DNA from 2 places in the Pseudarthrobacter sp. 10T415 genome. Region 2 is predicted to be linked to the other one. Evidence: riboswitches for the same ligand, from Rfam matches in the RefSeq annotation. Region 2 holds a riboswitch; the other holds the start of a gene.
The links. A riboswitch is a leader RNA that binds a small molecule or an ion and turns the genes downstream of it on or off. The one in region 2 is predicted to bind thiamine pyrophosphate.
Positions count from the first base shown of each region.

Region 1 (7,252 bases), on a different contig from region 2:
TGATGCTTGTCAGCGATGAGGAGCCGACCTTCACCACAACCCGGCGGGCGCCGGCCAGCGCGCTCCTGTCCACGGAACCGGAAGCCGGTTCCGTGGCAGTTGCCCTAGGACTCATCGCCGGAGTCCAGGCCACTTTCCTTGATGGGCTGGGCCGCGCGCCGTCCACTGACGGACTCTGTCCAGATGCCGGCCTTGCGTTCGGCTTCGAGCTCGGCGCGGGCAGCGGCCTTGGCATCCCGGCGTTCCTGCTGCTCCTCGCGCTTCTGGGTGCGGGTGGGGCGGTCGCCGGTATCGGCGAAACGGATGTCGGTGCCGCGCGGCGATGCCAGCAGTTCGGCGCCTGCCATCATGGTGGGCTCCCAGTCGAAGACCACGCCATCATCTTCACCGATCACCACGGTGTCGCCCGGCGTGGCACCCATCTTGAACAGCTCGGTTTCCACGCCCAGCCTTGCGAGCCGGTCGGCCAGGTAGCCGATGGCCTCTTCGTTGGTGAAGTCTGTCTGCTTGACCCAGCGGACGGGCTTGTCGCCGAGGACGCGAAACAGGGGCTCGTGGGCCTTCTCCTCGCGGCGGATCCGGAATCCGGTTTCGTTGACGGCGCGCGGACGCAGCACAGTGGGGGTAACTTTCGGCGGAGCGGCTGCTACGGCATCCCGTGCCGCCTTGACGATCTCGGCCATGGCGAAGCCGAGCTGGCGCAGGCCCTCGTGGCTGGTGGCCGAGACCTCGAAGACCCGGTATCCGCGGGACTCCAGCTCAGGGCGGACGAATTCAGCCATGTCCTTGCCGTCCGGCAGGTCCACTTTATTCAGTGCCACGAGGCGGGGCCGGTGGTTCAGCGGGACCACTTCGCCGTCCTGGCCGGCGTAGCTCATGTCCACCGCGTACTTTTCAAGTTCGGTCTCGATGATGGAGAGGTCAGAAAGGGGATCGCGTTCGGATTCGAGCGTGCCGCAGTCCAGGACGTGCACCAGGGCGGCGCAGCGTTCCACGTGCCGCAGGAAGTTGTGGCCGAGGCCCTTGCCTTCGCTGGCACCTTCGATAAGTCCCGGGACGTCCGCGATGGTGAACCGGACTTCGCCTGCCTGGACCACACCCAGGTTGGGGATGAGGGTGGTGAACGGGTAGTCGGCGATCTTGGGGCGCGCGGCGGACATGGCGGCGATGAGGCTGGACTTGCCGGCAGACGGGAATCCCACCAGGGCGATGTCTGCAATGGACTTCAGCTCAAGGATAATGTCGCTCGACTCACCCTCGATGCCGAGCAGGGCGAAGCCTGGAGCGCGGCGCTTCTGCGAGGACAGGGCAGCGTTGCCCAGCCCGCCGGGCCCGCCGGCGGCGGCGATGTACTCTGCGCCCTCCCCCACCAGGTCCGCCAGGACGGTGCCGTCCTTTGACTTCACCACAGTGCCGTCGGGGACAGGCAGGATCAGGGTTTCGCCGTTCTTGCCGCCGCGCCAGTCGCCCATGCCGGGACCGCCGTTGGTGGCGTGCCGGTGCGGGGCGTGGTGGTAGTCGAGGAGGGTGGTGGTCTGGTGGTCCACGCGGAGGATGACGTCGCCGCCGTTGCCGCCGTTGCCGCCGTCGGGCCCGCCGAGGGGCTTGAACTTCTCGCGGTGGACGGAGACGCAACCGTGGCCGCCGGTACCGCCGGATACGTGCAGTACTACCCGGTCTACAAAGCTGGCCACGTAAATCTCCTCAGTGTCGTGTGGGCGCCCATGGACGCCCTATCGATTGTAATGCGCTTAAAAGAGCAGTGGAGCGGGCCAACTGGCCCGCTCCACCGCTTCAGAACTGGTTGTTACTCTGCAGCTGCAGCAGCAACGATGTTGACGACGCGACGACCGCGGCGGGTGCCGAATTCAACGGCGCCCGGGGTCAGTGCGAACAGGGTGTCGTCGCCGCCACGGCCAACGCCGGCGCCCGGGTGGAAGTGGGTGCCACGCTGGCGGACGATGATCTCGCCGGCGGAAACTACCTGGCCGCCGAAGCGCTTGACGCCGAGGTACTGTGCGTTGGAGTCACGACCGTTGCGAGTGGAGCTCGCGCCCTTTTTATGTGCCATCTGAAATGCCTGCCTTTAAATTCTGGGGAATCTGCTGAAAACCTGAACAGTAACCGGTGGTTACTTGATGCCAGTGATCTTGACCTTGGTCAGTTCCTGACGGTGACCCTGGCGCTTCTTGTACCCGGTCTTGTTCTTGAACTTCTGGATGACAATCTTAGGACCACGGAGGTCCTGGAGGATTTCAGCCGTAACGGTCACCTTGGCCAGGTCAGCAGCGGCAGTGGTGATCTTGTCACCATCAACCAGGAGCAGTGCGGGCAGCTCGATGGTGCTGCCAGCCCCACCGGCGACGCGGTTCAGGGTAACGAAGTCTCCAACGGAAACCTTCTCTTGGCGGCCGCCTGCGCGGACAATCGCGTACACCACTTGGGAACTCACTTCTCTCGACGTTTATAACTAAAATTGCGTGCGGCACCCGTTGCACTGTTTGGCTGGGTTCCCGCTGTGCCTCAACGCCGTGGATTCCCCGAAGGTCTCCATGAGTTATCCCGCAGGACTGCCTTGTGTTTTCCACGCTGGCATGTTCCCGGGGTCATAACCCAAGTGTTGGCGTAAGCACCGAAGATCCAGAATACGCTAATTCCGTCTCCGGCCGCAAATGAGGCTGGCTCCGGCGGGTCGGCTGTGATAGGAACCACAGACATCGTCCGCCACCGGGGCCGTGCCAGACCATAGTACCGGCAGCACGGCCCGGGCAGGTTCAGGCGTGGAGCCGCGGCGCGTCGAAGAACTCCACTTCCAGCCGGCAGGACTGCCGGAAAGCGGTAACCATGGCGTGCCGCTCGTCATCGGAAGCCTTGCGTGCCGCTTCGTCCACCACGGCGATGGCCCGGCGCGTTGCCTCCGCGAAATCCTCGTCGGCATAGGTGCGGAGCCAGTCGGCGTAGGGGTGTCCTGCCGGTTCCCCGTCGGCGAGGAACCTGGCATGGAGCGTCTTCCCGGCGTCCGCGTACAGCCAGAAGCACGGCAGGACAGCCGCTGCCAGGACTGCATAGCTGCCCGACGCCGAAGTAGCCGTCAGGTGGTCCACGTAGGCCTTGGTGACAGGACCCAGTTCGGGACGGACGGTGCGGGTGCTGAGCCAGGAACGGTGCAGTTCCGACTCCACTTCGAGGCACTGCTGGGCCGACGCCGCCCAGAACAGCTGCTCGGCTTCCGTGGGAGCCAGCGCGCTGGCCCGGGCGAGGACTCGCGAATACCCGTTCAGGTAGATGGCATCCTGCGCAAGGTAATACGCGAACTGGCTTTCCGGAAGTGTCCCCGAGGCCAGGGCCCGGAGGAAACCCAGGGCGTAGATCGACTCAAGGTGGGCGTCGGCATCTTTCCGCAGCTGCGCCGTAAAGTCGCCTGGCCGAAGCGCTTGGCGGATGTGGTGGAAATGGTGAACGGGCCCGTTGCCGGTTCCCACCTCCAGTACGGCGGACGCCGCCAGCGCCCCCGCAAGCCAGGGTTTCACTTCCCGTAGGGCCACTTCCCAGTTGCCTACCTGCGCCTGGACCGTGGCCATGGCGGAGGACAGGGAACAGCCTGTGCCATGGCTGTTCCGCGTTGCCACCCGCTCCCCCGGGATTTCCACTACGTCTGCGGATAGCATGCCGGCCGGGCCAACCAAGGCGTCCGGGCAGCTGCTGCCTTGCAGGTGGCCACCCTTGACCAGCACGGCAGCACCGGTGGCATCAGCAAGCCGCCTGCCCTGTTCCAGGGCTGCCTCCCACGTGTCCTGTACGTCTTCTTCCAGCAGCATGGCCAGTTCGGCCAGGTTGGGGGTGACAAGGTGGGCCAGCGGCACCAGGCTGCGGAGCGCGGCTTCGGCACTCTCCTGCAACAGCCGGTCTCCGCTGGTGGCAACCATGACGGGGTCCAGGACAACGACGGCGGGGCGCACCTTCTCCAGCCAGGTGCGCACGGCATCGATCACTTCGGCGTCGCCCAGCATGCCGATCTTGACGGCGTCAACGTGGATGTCGTCGCTGATGGCCGCCAGCTGCTGTGCCAAAAAGGATGCCGGAGGAACATGGACGGCGGTCACCCCGCGGGTGTTCTGGGCGGTGAGGGCAGTGATGGCGGCCATGCCGTAACCGCCGTGGGCCGCGATGCTTTTGAGGTCCGCCTGGATGCCGGCCCCACCGGAGGGGTCCGAGCCCGCGATGGCAAGGACCCGGGGCACGTCCCGTACGGCAGCCGGCATTACGGTTGCGGAGGGATTCGGGAGCGGGGTGGCTGCGGGCATGGCAAGGGTCGAAGACAAAAGAGACATCCCTTCGCCGGTACTAACCGGACAGGTTCAACGGGTGTGGATCTCAGCCGGGCCTGGTGCGCGGCACCCCGTGTCGGTTCCCCAGCCTAGCCGCTGGACGGCAGTCAACCGAAAGGTGACTGCACCTGTTAAGTGCGCTGCTGAGGGCCGTTCCCCGTTAACGGCAGATGCCCGGCCCCACCACAGGAGTGGAGGGCCGGGCATCTGCAGTGCCTGGGCAGGGTCAGAGCTCGGAAGCAGGAACCCCTACGCCAAGGATGATGGGCGCATCGGCTTTGGCTGCCGGCTCTGCCGGCGCTGCGGGCTGGGGCGCTTTGGCGGCATGGGAGTGGCCTTCGCTGGCCGACGGGACGTTCTCATGGTGTTCCACGGTGGTCTCGTTGGCTGCGCCCTGCGCCCTGCTTGCACTCCGGTTACGCCGCGGACGGCGCTGCCGGGACAGGTCGGGGGCGGCAGGCGCAACGGGCTGCTGGGGTGCCGCAACCGCTGCCTCCGCCGGTTCGGGGGTGGCCGGCGCGGCCTGGGCCGTCCCGGACTCCTGTGGCTGGCTGCCAACAGGCGAAGCCGGCTGGCCCAGGTGGGCAAACGCTTCGGCAAGCCGGTCAAGCGACAGCGCAGGCGAGGCTTGGTGCTCGTCTGCGTGCTCAACGAAGGGCAGCGCGACCTTCTCGCCGCCGAACGTCAGGACAGCTGCCGGGCGTGCCGGCGTCCCGTCGTCGTGCTTCTCCGTTGTGCCCGCGTCCTGCTGGGCGGGGGCCAGCCGGGCCGCCACCTCATCATCATGCAGGTGTGCGGCGTGGGCAGCAGCAGCAATGTTGGCCAGGGCCAGCCTGGTGGCTTCAGCCTTGGCATGGCGTTCGGCCTCGTGCGGGTCCGGCTGGACGGGGTGGGCAGCCACCGCTGCGGGTGCGGGTGCCTGTTCGACCGGCTGGCCGCCACGTCCACGGCGGCGCTTGCGTTCGCCGCGCGTACCTTCCTGGCTGCTGTCGGTGCGCTGGCCCTCGTTGCGCTGACCCTCACTGCGCTGGCCCTCGCTGCGGTTGCCCTCGTTTCGGTTCCCGTTGGTGCGGGAATCGGAGCGGTTGTCTGAGCGGTGGACGTGCTGCTCGGCTGCCACGATGTTGGCGCGGCGGTGCTCTACGGGGTCGTCATGGGTGACGACGCCGCGGCCCGCGCAGGCTTCGCACTGCTCGCCGAAGACTTCCAGGAGCCCGGTGCCCATGCGCTTGCGGGTCATCTGGACGAGTCCCAGCGAGGTGACTTCCGCCACCTGGTGCTTGGTCCGGTCGCGGCCCAGGCATTCCACCATGCGGCGCAGGACGAGGTCGCGGTTCGATTCCAGGACCATGTCGATGAAGTCGATCACGATGATGCCGCCGATGTCGCGCAGCCGCAGCTGGCGCACCACTTCCTCGGCCGCTTCAAGGTTGTTCTTCGTGACGGTTTCTTCGAGGTTGCCGCCGCTGCCGGTGAACTTGCCGGTGTTGACGTCCACCACGGTCATGGCTTCGGTCCGGTCGATCACCAGTGAGCCGCCGGAGGGCAGGAACACCTTGCGTTCGAGGGCCTTGTGGATCTGCTCATCAATCCGCCAGGCAGCGAAGATGTCCTGGTCCTTGGTCCACTTTTCCAGGCGTCCCACCAGGTCCGGCGCCACATAGGTGACGTAGGCCTCGATGGTGTCCCAGGCGTCCTCGCCGGAGACGATCAGCTTGGAGAAGTCCTCGTTGAAGACGTCACGGACCACCTTTATGGTGAGGTCGGGCTCGCCGTACAGCAGCTCCGGAGCCAGGACCTTGGTGGAGGAGGACTGGCTTTCGATGCCTTCCCACTGGGCGCGGAGCCGGTTGATGTCGTGGGTCAGCTCCTCTTCGGACGCCCCTTCGGCCGCCGTGCGCACAATGACGCCCGCCTGCTCGGGCAGGCGGTCCTTGAGGATGCGCTTGAGCCGGTTCCGCTCGACGTCGGGCAGCTTGCGGGAGATTCCGGTCATGGAACCGCCGGGGACGTACACGAGGTAGCGGCCCGGCAGCGAGATTTGGCTGGTCAGGCGGGCGCCCTTGTGGCCCACGGGGTCCTTGGTCACCTGGACCAGGACGGTGTCGCCTGACTTCAGCGCGTTCTCGATACGGCGCTGCTTGCCTTCAAGGTTGACGGCTTCCCAGTTCACTTCGCCCGCGTAAAGGACGGCGTTGCGGCCGCGTCCGATGTCCACGAAGGCAGCCTCCATGGAGGGCAGCACGTTCTGGACTTTGCCCAGGTAGACGTTGCCGATCAGCGAGTCCTGCTGGGTCTTGGAGACAAAGTGCTCGGCCAGGACGCCGTCCTCGAGGACGCCAATCTGGATTCTGTCGTCGCGCTGGCGGACGATCATCTGCCGGTCCACGGATTCGCGGCGGGCCAGGAACTCCGCTTCGGTGATGACGGTGCGGCGCCGGCCCGTGTCCCGGGATTCGCGGCGGCGCTGCTTCTTGGCTTCCAGTCGGGTGGAGCCCTTAACGCTGGTCACCCGGTTGCTGGCGGGCGCCTCGCTGACGGCACGCGGTGCGCGCACGCGGGTAACGGTGTTGGGCGGATCGTCGTCGTTGCCGCCGGTCAGTTCGAGGTCCTGGTCACCGCGGCGGCGGCGACGACGACGGCGGGACGTCACGCCGTCCTCGGCCGGACCGGCTTCTTCCTCGTCCGATTCGTCGGCGGCGTCATCCGCCTCGGAGCCACCGGTTCCGGCGTCGTCGCGCTCGTCCAGACGGCTGCGCCCCCGGCGGCCACGGCTGCGGCGCCGGCGGCGGCTGGAGGATTCCTCGGATTCGTTGTCCTCGGCGTCGTCTTCGTCCTCGGCCTCCTCCGCTGCGGCGGCGGGCGTAGCGGGGCGGACGACGGTGCTCAGGTCCGGTGCCTGGAACAGCATGGAAGTGGGCGAG
Region 1 is NZ_JBFTHJ010000001.1:61,280-68,531, reverse strand. It holds gene proB (glutamate 5-kinase) at 1-115, opposite strand, end outside; gene obgE (GTPase ObgE) at 105-1,694, opposite strand; gene rpmA (50S ribosomal protein L27) at 1,808-2,071, opposite strand; gene rplU (50S ribosomal protein L21) at 2,132-2,440, opposite strand; gene AC1DBN_RS00315 (bifunctional hydroxymethylpyrimidine kinase/phosphomethylpyrimidine kinase) at 2,775-4,304, opposite strand; TPP riboswitch at 4,314-4,412, opposite strand; gene AC1DBN_RS00310 (Rne/Rng family ribonuclease) at 4,555-7,252, opposite strand, start outside.
Region 1: linked by a shared signal. The riboswitch ahead of AC1DBN_RS00315 (bifunctional hydroxymethylpyrimidine kinase/phosphomethylpyrimidine kinase) and the one ahead of AC1DBN_RS07835 (ECF transporter S component) in region 2 are both predicted to bind thiamine pyrophosphate.

Region 2 (7,862 bases):
CCCCGCCCCGGTCACCGCCGTGTTCGCCGGCCTGCTCACCAAGGTGGGCGTTTACGCCATGGTCCGCACCGAGACCCTGCTGTTCCCCGGAGACACCCTGAACACGCCGCTGATGATCGCGGCGCTGCTGACCATGGTGGTGGGAATCCTGGGTGCCCTGGCGCAGAGTGACATCAAACGTCTGCTCTCGTTTACCCTCGTCAGCCACATCGGCTACATGGTGTTCGGGCTGGCCATGTCCTCGGTTGTCGGCCTCGCGGCAGCTATCTTCTACGTGGCCCACCACATCACCATCCAGACCAGCCTGTTCCTGGTCACCGGCCTGATCGAACGCCGCGGAGGCAGCTCCTCCGTGGACCGGCTGGGCGGGCTGGCCAAGATCTCGCCGCTGCTGGCGCTCCTGTTCTTCATCCCCGGCATGAACCTGGCGGGCATCCCGCCCTTCTCCGGGTTCCTCGGCAAGGTGGGCCTGCTGCAGGCCGGCGTGGAACTGGGAACCCCGCTGGCCTACGCCCTGGTGATCGGCGGCGTGGTGACCAGCCTCCTGACACTGCTGGCCGTGGCCAGGGTCTGGAACCGTGCCTTCTGGCGGCGTCCTGCCGACGCCGAACACCCGGATCCCGTCCTGCTGGCCGCCCCCGGGCAGCCGGTGGAGGAGGACATCGTGGACGACGAACCCGCCGCGGACGGGGCCGGCAGGACCGGCAGGACCGGCCAGGCAGTGCCGGTCCTCAGCCGGGCCGGAAACGGCGGCAGCAGCACGCTGGTCCGTTCCACCCTGATGCCCCGCACCATGGTTGGCCCCACCGCCGGCCTGGTGGTCCTCGGCATGGCGCTGACCGTCTTCGCCGGACCCCTGTTCGGCCTGTCCGACCGGGCAGCGGCAGACATGCTGGACCGCGGCCCCTACATCCACGCTGTCCTGGGTGACGACGTAGCGGTCCCGGCCGTTGGGACACCAGCAGGAGGAGGAAAATGAGCCGCCGCCGTATCTCCCTGCGCCAGGAGCTTCCGCTCCTCGTCTGGCTGGTCATCGTCTGGGGCGCCCTCTGGCAGGACTTCAGCCCCGGCAACCTGCTGTTCGGGGCGCTGCTGGCCATCGCCGTCGCCCGGCTGTTCTACCTGCCGCCCGTGGAGCTCAGCGGACGCTTCAACGTCCGGCACGCCATCCCCTTCGCGCTGATGTTCCTGGGCCGGGTGGTGGTGGCCAGTTTCCAGATCCTCTACCTCGCCGCCGTCCGCGGACCCAAAGTGCACAACGCTGTGGTTGCCGTGACGCTGCGGAGCCACCAGGACCTCATCGTCACCGCCACCGGCCACGTGATCTCGCTGATCCCGGGCTCGCTGGTGGTGGAAGTGGACCGGTCAACCTCCACCCTGTACCTGCACGCCATCAACATCAGCTCCGCCGAGGACGTGGAAAACCTGCGCAATGAAGTGCGTGACATCGAAGCCAGACTCATCCGGATCATGGGCACCAACGAAGAACTCGCCATCGTTCGGGCGGAGGCCGCAGCATGATGCAGGTGGTCCTGGCCGTCACGGCCGTCATCCTCTCGCTCGCAGCCGGCGGGGCAATCATCCGGATCGCCCGCGGCCCGTCGCTGCTGGACCGGGTGCTTGCCTCGGACGTCCTGCTGGCCATTCTTGGTGCGGCGCTGTGCATTGACATGGCCGTGAACCGGCACCTGAACAACCTGATGCTGGTGGTGGCCATCTCCGTGATCGGCTTCATCGGCTCAGTGACCGTTGCACGCTTCGTGGCCGACCGGCGGGAGCACCCCAGTGAGCCCTGACATGATGACCCCGGACGTGACCAGCCTGGACGGCTGGATTGACGTGGTATCCGCCGTGTTCATGGTGGTGGGAGCCATCATGTCCCTGGGCGCCGCCATCGGCCTGCTGCGCTTCCCGGACCTCCTGAGCCGCATGCACGCCGCCACCAAGCCGCAGGTGCTGGGACTGTTCCTGCTGCTGGCCTCCATCGGGCTGCAGATGCGCACGTGGTGGGTGTGGCCGGTCCTGGTGGTTGCCTGGATCTTCCAGCTGCTGACGGTTCCCGTGTCCGCCCATATGGTGGGCCGCGCCGGGTACCGGACCAAGCACCTGCACCGGGAACTGCTCACCTCGGACGAGCTTGATGCGGTAGTGCAGAAAGCCGCCGCCCAGGCCGCCCGTGAGGACGGCGAGGACGACGGCTCAGCCCGCTGAAGCCAGCCGGCGTGCGGGGACAGCGTGGGTGTTTAGACGATGTCCTGCGTCTTGGCGAAACGGGTGATGGCGCGCTGCGTGCCGCGGTTGGCCAGGACCTGGATGATGGTGCTGACGAACGCAGAGATCAGTGCGAACGTCAGGGCCGAGCGAAGGCTGGTGGGGACGTCCTCGCCCTTGCCGGTGGGCGGCTTGTTGCCGGTGGTCTTTTCCCAGATGGTGTTGACCAGCTTGGTGCCGGCAAATCCTGCACCCAGGCTTACGCCGGTGCCGAGCAGCTTGATGAGAAGGTTCATTCCTGGTACTCCTTGCGGGCGGTAAAACGGTCTGCACCCCACCCTACTGGCTAAGTTCCTACGGCGCGGGGATGAGCCCCTCCCATGCCACTGTCCAGTCCTGGGGGAAGCCGGGAGCGTGCCGCGCCGGGCCGCCATCCCATCCCGCAGCCATGAGCGCCACCGCCGCCAGCAGCCCGCCGTTGCCGGGCAGGTACAGCGGGAGCGAATCCGTCTGCCGGTTGTGCCCGTTGGGCAGGACCAGGTTCTTCGCCGCGTCCATCAACAGCGCATCCACTGCGGCCTCAGGGTCTTCCAGCCGGGCGGCCGTCATGGCCATCACGGGGTAGTCCCAGCCCCAGGTGCTGTCCCAGTCCCATCCGGCCAGTACGTCAGCCAGCGTGGCCCGCATTATTTCCGGGTCCACCAGGTCCGTCCGCGGGAGCACCCCCAGGGCGCACAGCATCGAGGGGTGGTCCGTGCGGATGGTGAAGGGCTCGACGTCGATCGCCGCGTACACGCCGTCCACCACCCTGGGCGGGACCATGCCGTCCGCTACCGCCGCCCAGGTGCCCTCAGCAGGCAAGCCCAGCCGTTCCCGCCACGTATTGGCCACCCGGAGGGCCCACTGCCAGTAGGCAAGCTCGAACGTGGGGTTGGTGACCGTCCCGCGCACCGACTCGTAGCTCTCCTGCGCCGGCACCAGGGGCGGGCCCAGTTCGAAGCCCCGGTCCGTGGGGTGCGCGAAGGCGGCCATGAACTCCGCGGTTTCGAAAACCACCGCGGCGAATTCCTCCAGGAGTTCCTGTGATGGTTCGGCCCGGTAGGCCAGTTCCGCCAGATGGATGGGGTGCGGCTGCTGCCAGATCAGGAAGGTGCCGATGGGGCTGGGGCTTTCCCGCCCGTCCGGACCCACCTGCTTGGGCCAGCGGACGCCGTCGAACCCCTGGGCCTTGGCCGTCTGCCGCGCGGGTTCCAGGACGGAGGCGTACCAGCGGAGGGCGGGCAGCAGGAGCTCCGTCCGGTTCCACGTGGCGAAATGGGCGGCATGCCACCAGTGCATCTCGAGGTGGAAGCGGCCGCGCCACGAGTTGCAGACCAGCCCCGTCTCCTGCGGCGGCAGCGATCCGGAGCAGTTGATGGCGGTGAGGTACTGGGAGAGTACAGTCCGGCGTTCGATCTCACCGGCGCGGGGATCGGCTGTTCCGGAGAGGTCGACGGCGCCGCCCGACTTCCAGAATTCCGGCCAGGCCGTGCGGGACGCGGCAATGGCGGCACTGCCCGGTGCCGCTGCCACATCCGGTGCGGCTGCCAACCCGGGGGCCGGTTCCGATCCCGGCATTGAACGCCCGCCGATGCCGCCGTTGCCACGGGGGAGGCAGTCACCCTGCCCCGTGCTGATGAAGTGCACGCTGAAGTCGAGGCTGTCCTGCCCCTCGGCGGCCCGGATGAGCACTTCGTGCGGGCCGGCCTGTTCGAGCTCCAGCCCCTCGCCGCTGACGGCCGCCTGGTACCGGGAACCGTTCAGGCAGCGCGAAATCAGCCAGTGGCGGCGCGGGCCGGCGGCGTGACGTTCTTCAACGGTGGTGGTGTGTGCGGCGGGCCTGTTCCAGTCCGCTGCGTTGTGCCAGCCCTCGGAACCGTAGGGGAACGTCAGGGACACGGCGAGGCCGTCCGTAAGGGCAGGGGAGAGGATGCGGAATCCCAGCTCGTCCCTGTCCGGGCGGCAGGCCGTGGTGACGTTGACCGGACTGCCGTGCAGGCTGAAGATGCTGGTGGCCGTGCCGGTCCAGAGGTCCAGGACCTGGTGCGCGCCGGTGAAGTCGTCCCGGGTGAGTGCGGGGGCATCCCTTCCCGGGAGCGCAAAGCCGATCCGGCCCAGGTCCAGCCGGTGGGGGTTGGCGCGGAGCCAGGTTTCCGCCCGCGATGACTGCGTTTCGCGGCCATCCACGATGGCGCCCACCATGTCCACATAGGGGACAGGGCCACGCGGTGAATCGTAGATGACCGTGGAACCGGCAAGGGTGTACTCCTGTTCCGGCGGGATGGAGTGCCAGCCCCACTGCGCCTGCGTGCCCAGCAAAGTGCCGGGCGGCAGGTCATCCCTGGCGGCCACCGGATATTCACCGGGAAGGGACTGCATGCCGGTCAGGTCCATGGTGAAGCAGAACTCACCGTTGCCCACCGAGGCGGGACTCCGCGGATCGAGGCTGTCCTGCTCCACGTTGTGGCGCCGTACCAGCGCTTCGCGGTTGATCACGGTGGGCTGGCTGTGCACGTCGCACTCCTTGGCTCATGCCTGGGGCCGGTCCGGCAGCAGGCAGCTCAGAAAACGCTTTCCGGCTCAATCCTTGTGAGAACTCCGGGCAGTGTCAACCAGCCGTTCCGAGTACCCCGCGCATTGCTTCCACCACCAGGTCGTGGTCCGCTACCTGAGGCAGCCCGGACACGGTCACCGTGGCAACCGCGCCCACGCCCGTGACGTAGACCGGGAATGCACCGCCGTGCGCAGCGTAGCGGGACTGGTCGAACCACGCATTGTCCTCGATCCGCCCGCCACCGGCCCGGCCGCGCAGGCCCACCAGCAATGACGGCACCTCGTAACGGGCGGCCGTGCGCTGCTTCGCGCGGACCCAGTGTTCGTTGTCCGGGGTGGCTCCGGGGAGCGCAACGTGGAAGAGGACCTGCTCGCCCTTGGTGATGTCGATGGCGATGGGAAGATTCCGCTCCTTGCCGAGCTCCACCAGGAGCAGGCCAAGGTTAAGGGCGTCATCCGGCGAAAAGCCGGGGAACTGCAGTTCCCTGATCTCCGCCTCGATCCGGCCGATGAGGGCCTGGAGCGAGCCTTCCGGCTGGGCGTCGGCGGAGTCGGGATCGTAGTCAGTCACATCTGGCGGGTCGGCAGTCATGGCCCACAATCTACCGCCCTCCAGGTGTAAACTTGAGCACGCCCGGAAGGGCGCGAAACATTCAAACGCAAGACATCCACAGCATCATCAACAACACATTTACGACAGGGGAGCGCCGCCGTCGGCCCCGGCACCAGCCGGGAAACGCAGGTGGGCGCTGAGAGTGCGGACAGCCGCAGACCCTCGAACCTGATCCGGTTAGTACCGGCGCAAGGGAGTCGAGTTCTCGAAGTGCGCGGGAAATGGCGGCAGCAGCCGGCACCCGCGTCCACTTTCCCCTCCTGTTTCCAGGAGGATCACATGACTACTTCAGCAATCAAAAAGCCCGCCAGCAGGTCCTGGCGCGTCGTGGACATTGTGGTGGCGGCCCTGATCGCCATCGCCGGCGGCGTCATCTTCTGGGCCTGGTCCCAGGGAACCGCCGCAATTTCCGCGCCGATGAACGCGGCCTACCCGCCCCTCACCGGCCTCCTGGCCGGGGGATGGATGATCCCTGCGGTCCTGGGCATGCTCATCATCCGCAAGCCCGGCGCCGCCCTGTTCTGCGAGACGGTCGCCGCCACCGGCGAACTGCTCATGGGCTCCCAGTACGGCGCCTCCGTGCTGTTCTCCGGGTTCGTCCAGGGCCTGGGTGCCGAGATCATTTTCGCCATCTTCGTCTACCGGAAATTCAACCTCCCGGTCTCCCTGCTGGCCGGTGCCGCGGCGGGCCTCTTCTGCGGCCTGAACGACTCCTTCGCGCCGTGGGGCTGGAACATCGCCTACTCTGGCGGTGACAAGCTCGCGTACATCGCCTTCACCGTTGTTTCCGGGGCCATCATCGCCGGCGCGCTCGCCTGGATCGCCACCCGTGGCCTTGCCCGGACCGGCGTGCTGAGCTCCTTTGCATCCCGGAAGGCCGCTACGGAGCCCGTCTTCTCCTGATGCCGGCACCTTCCCACGCGGCCGCACCCCAAACGGTGCGGCCGGCCACGGTCACCGCCCGCGGCTGGGGCTGGCGGCACGCGGGGCGCACCACACCGGCCGTCCATGCCCTCGACCTCGACATCAGCCCGGGTGAGCGGGTACTCCTGCTTGGCCCGTCCGGGGCAGGCAAGTCGACGCTCCTCCATGCGCTCGCCGGGGTGCTGGGCGATGCGGACGACGACGGCGAGGCAGGCGAGTCGGACGAGACCGGTTCGTTGCTGGTTGACGGCGGTTCGCCCCGCGGCCAGCGGGGCCGCGCGGGCCTCATGCAGCAGGATCCCGAGACCCAGGTGGTCCTCTCCCGGGTAGGCGACGACGTCGCCTTCGGCGCCGAAAACCTCGCCGTGCCCCGCGACGCCATCTGGCCGCGCGTGCACGAGGCGCTGGCCGACGTCGGGCTGTCCCACCTGCCGCTGGACCACCCGACGTCGGCTCTGTCCGGCGGGCAGAAACAGCGGCTGGCGCTTGCAGGCATCCTCGCGATGCGGCCCGGGCTGATCCTGCTCGATGAACCCACCGCCAACCTGGACCCGGCCGGTGTCCTCGAAGTCCGGGACGCCGTGGCCCGCTGCCTGGACAAGACCGGCGCCACGCTGGTGGTGGTGGAGCACCGGGTGTCCGTGTGGAAGGACCTCGTGGACAGGATCGTGGTGCTGCAGCCCGGCAGCGGCGCCAACCCCGCGGTGCTCCTGGACGGCCCGCCGGACCGGGTGCTGGCCGAAGCGCGGACCATGCTGACGGCCGCCGGTGTCTGGGTGCCCGGATACGTTCCGTCCACCCGCGCGCGGGCCGCGGAACAGGCCTACGGAACCGGAAGCCTCCTGCTGGCCGCCGAAGACCTGGCCGTCTCCCGGCAACGCCCGCGCCGAAAAGGCTTCCGCAAAGTTCCGCCGGTGCCGGTGCAGGAAGGCATCATTGCCCAGGTCCGCGCCGGGCAGGCGCTCGCCGTCACCGGACCCAACGGCGCAGGGAAATCAACCTTCGCGCTGACCCTTGCCGGACTCCTCGAACCGGTCAACGGGACGGTCTCCGCCACGACGGACCTCAGCCGCGGCGCCGGAATCACCCCGTATCAGTGGAAGGCGGAACAGCTGATCGAGCGGATCGGCACTGTCTTCCAGGAACCCGAGCACCAGTTCGTCACCGGCAAGGTCCTGGACGAACTGCTCTTCGGGCCCCGGCACCTGGGGCACGGTGAAGACAAGGTGGATGAGCTGCTGGAACGGTTGCGGCTTACCCACCTGGTGGACGCCAACCCGTATACCCTGTCCGGCGGCGAAAAGCGGCGGCTTTCCGTGGCCACGATCCTGGCGGCAAGCCCTCAGGTACTGGTCCTGGATGAGCCCACATTCGGCCAGGATGCCAATACCTGGGCCGAGCTGGCATCGTTCCTCTCCGAACTCCTGGACGCCGGAACGGCAGTGGTCTCCGTGACCCATGACGCCGAATTCACCGCGGCCCTCGGTGGCACGGAACTCAAACTTGCAGCGCCGGAAGCGGT
Region 2 is NZ_JBFTHJ010000004.1:64,276-72,137, forward strand. It holds gene AC1DBN_RS07800 (Na+/H+ antiporter subunit D) at 1-979, shown strand, start outside; gene AC1DBN_RS07805 (Na+/H+ antiporter subunit E) at 976-1,521, shown strand; gene AC1DBN_RS07810 (MrpF/PhaF family protein) at 1,518-1,796, shown strand; gene mnhG (monovalent cation/H(+) antiporter subunit G) at 1,801-2,211, shown strand; gene AC1DBN_RS07820 (DUF4235 domain-containing protein) at 2,244-2,507, opposite strand; gene AC1DBN_RS07825 (hypothetical protein) at 2,566-4,764, opposite strand; gene AC1DBN_RS07830 (heme-degrading domain-containing protein) at 4,859-5,395, opposite strand; TPP riboswitch at 5,492-5,629, shown strand; gene AC1DBN_RS07835 (ECF transporter S component) at 5,696-6,319, shown strand; gene AC1DBN_RS07840 (ABC transporter ATP-binding protein) at 6,319-7,862, shown strand, end outside.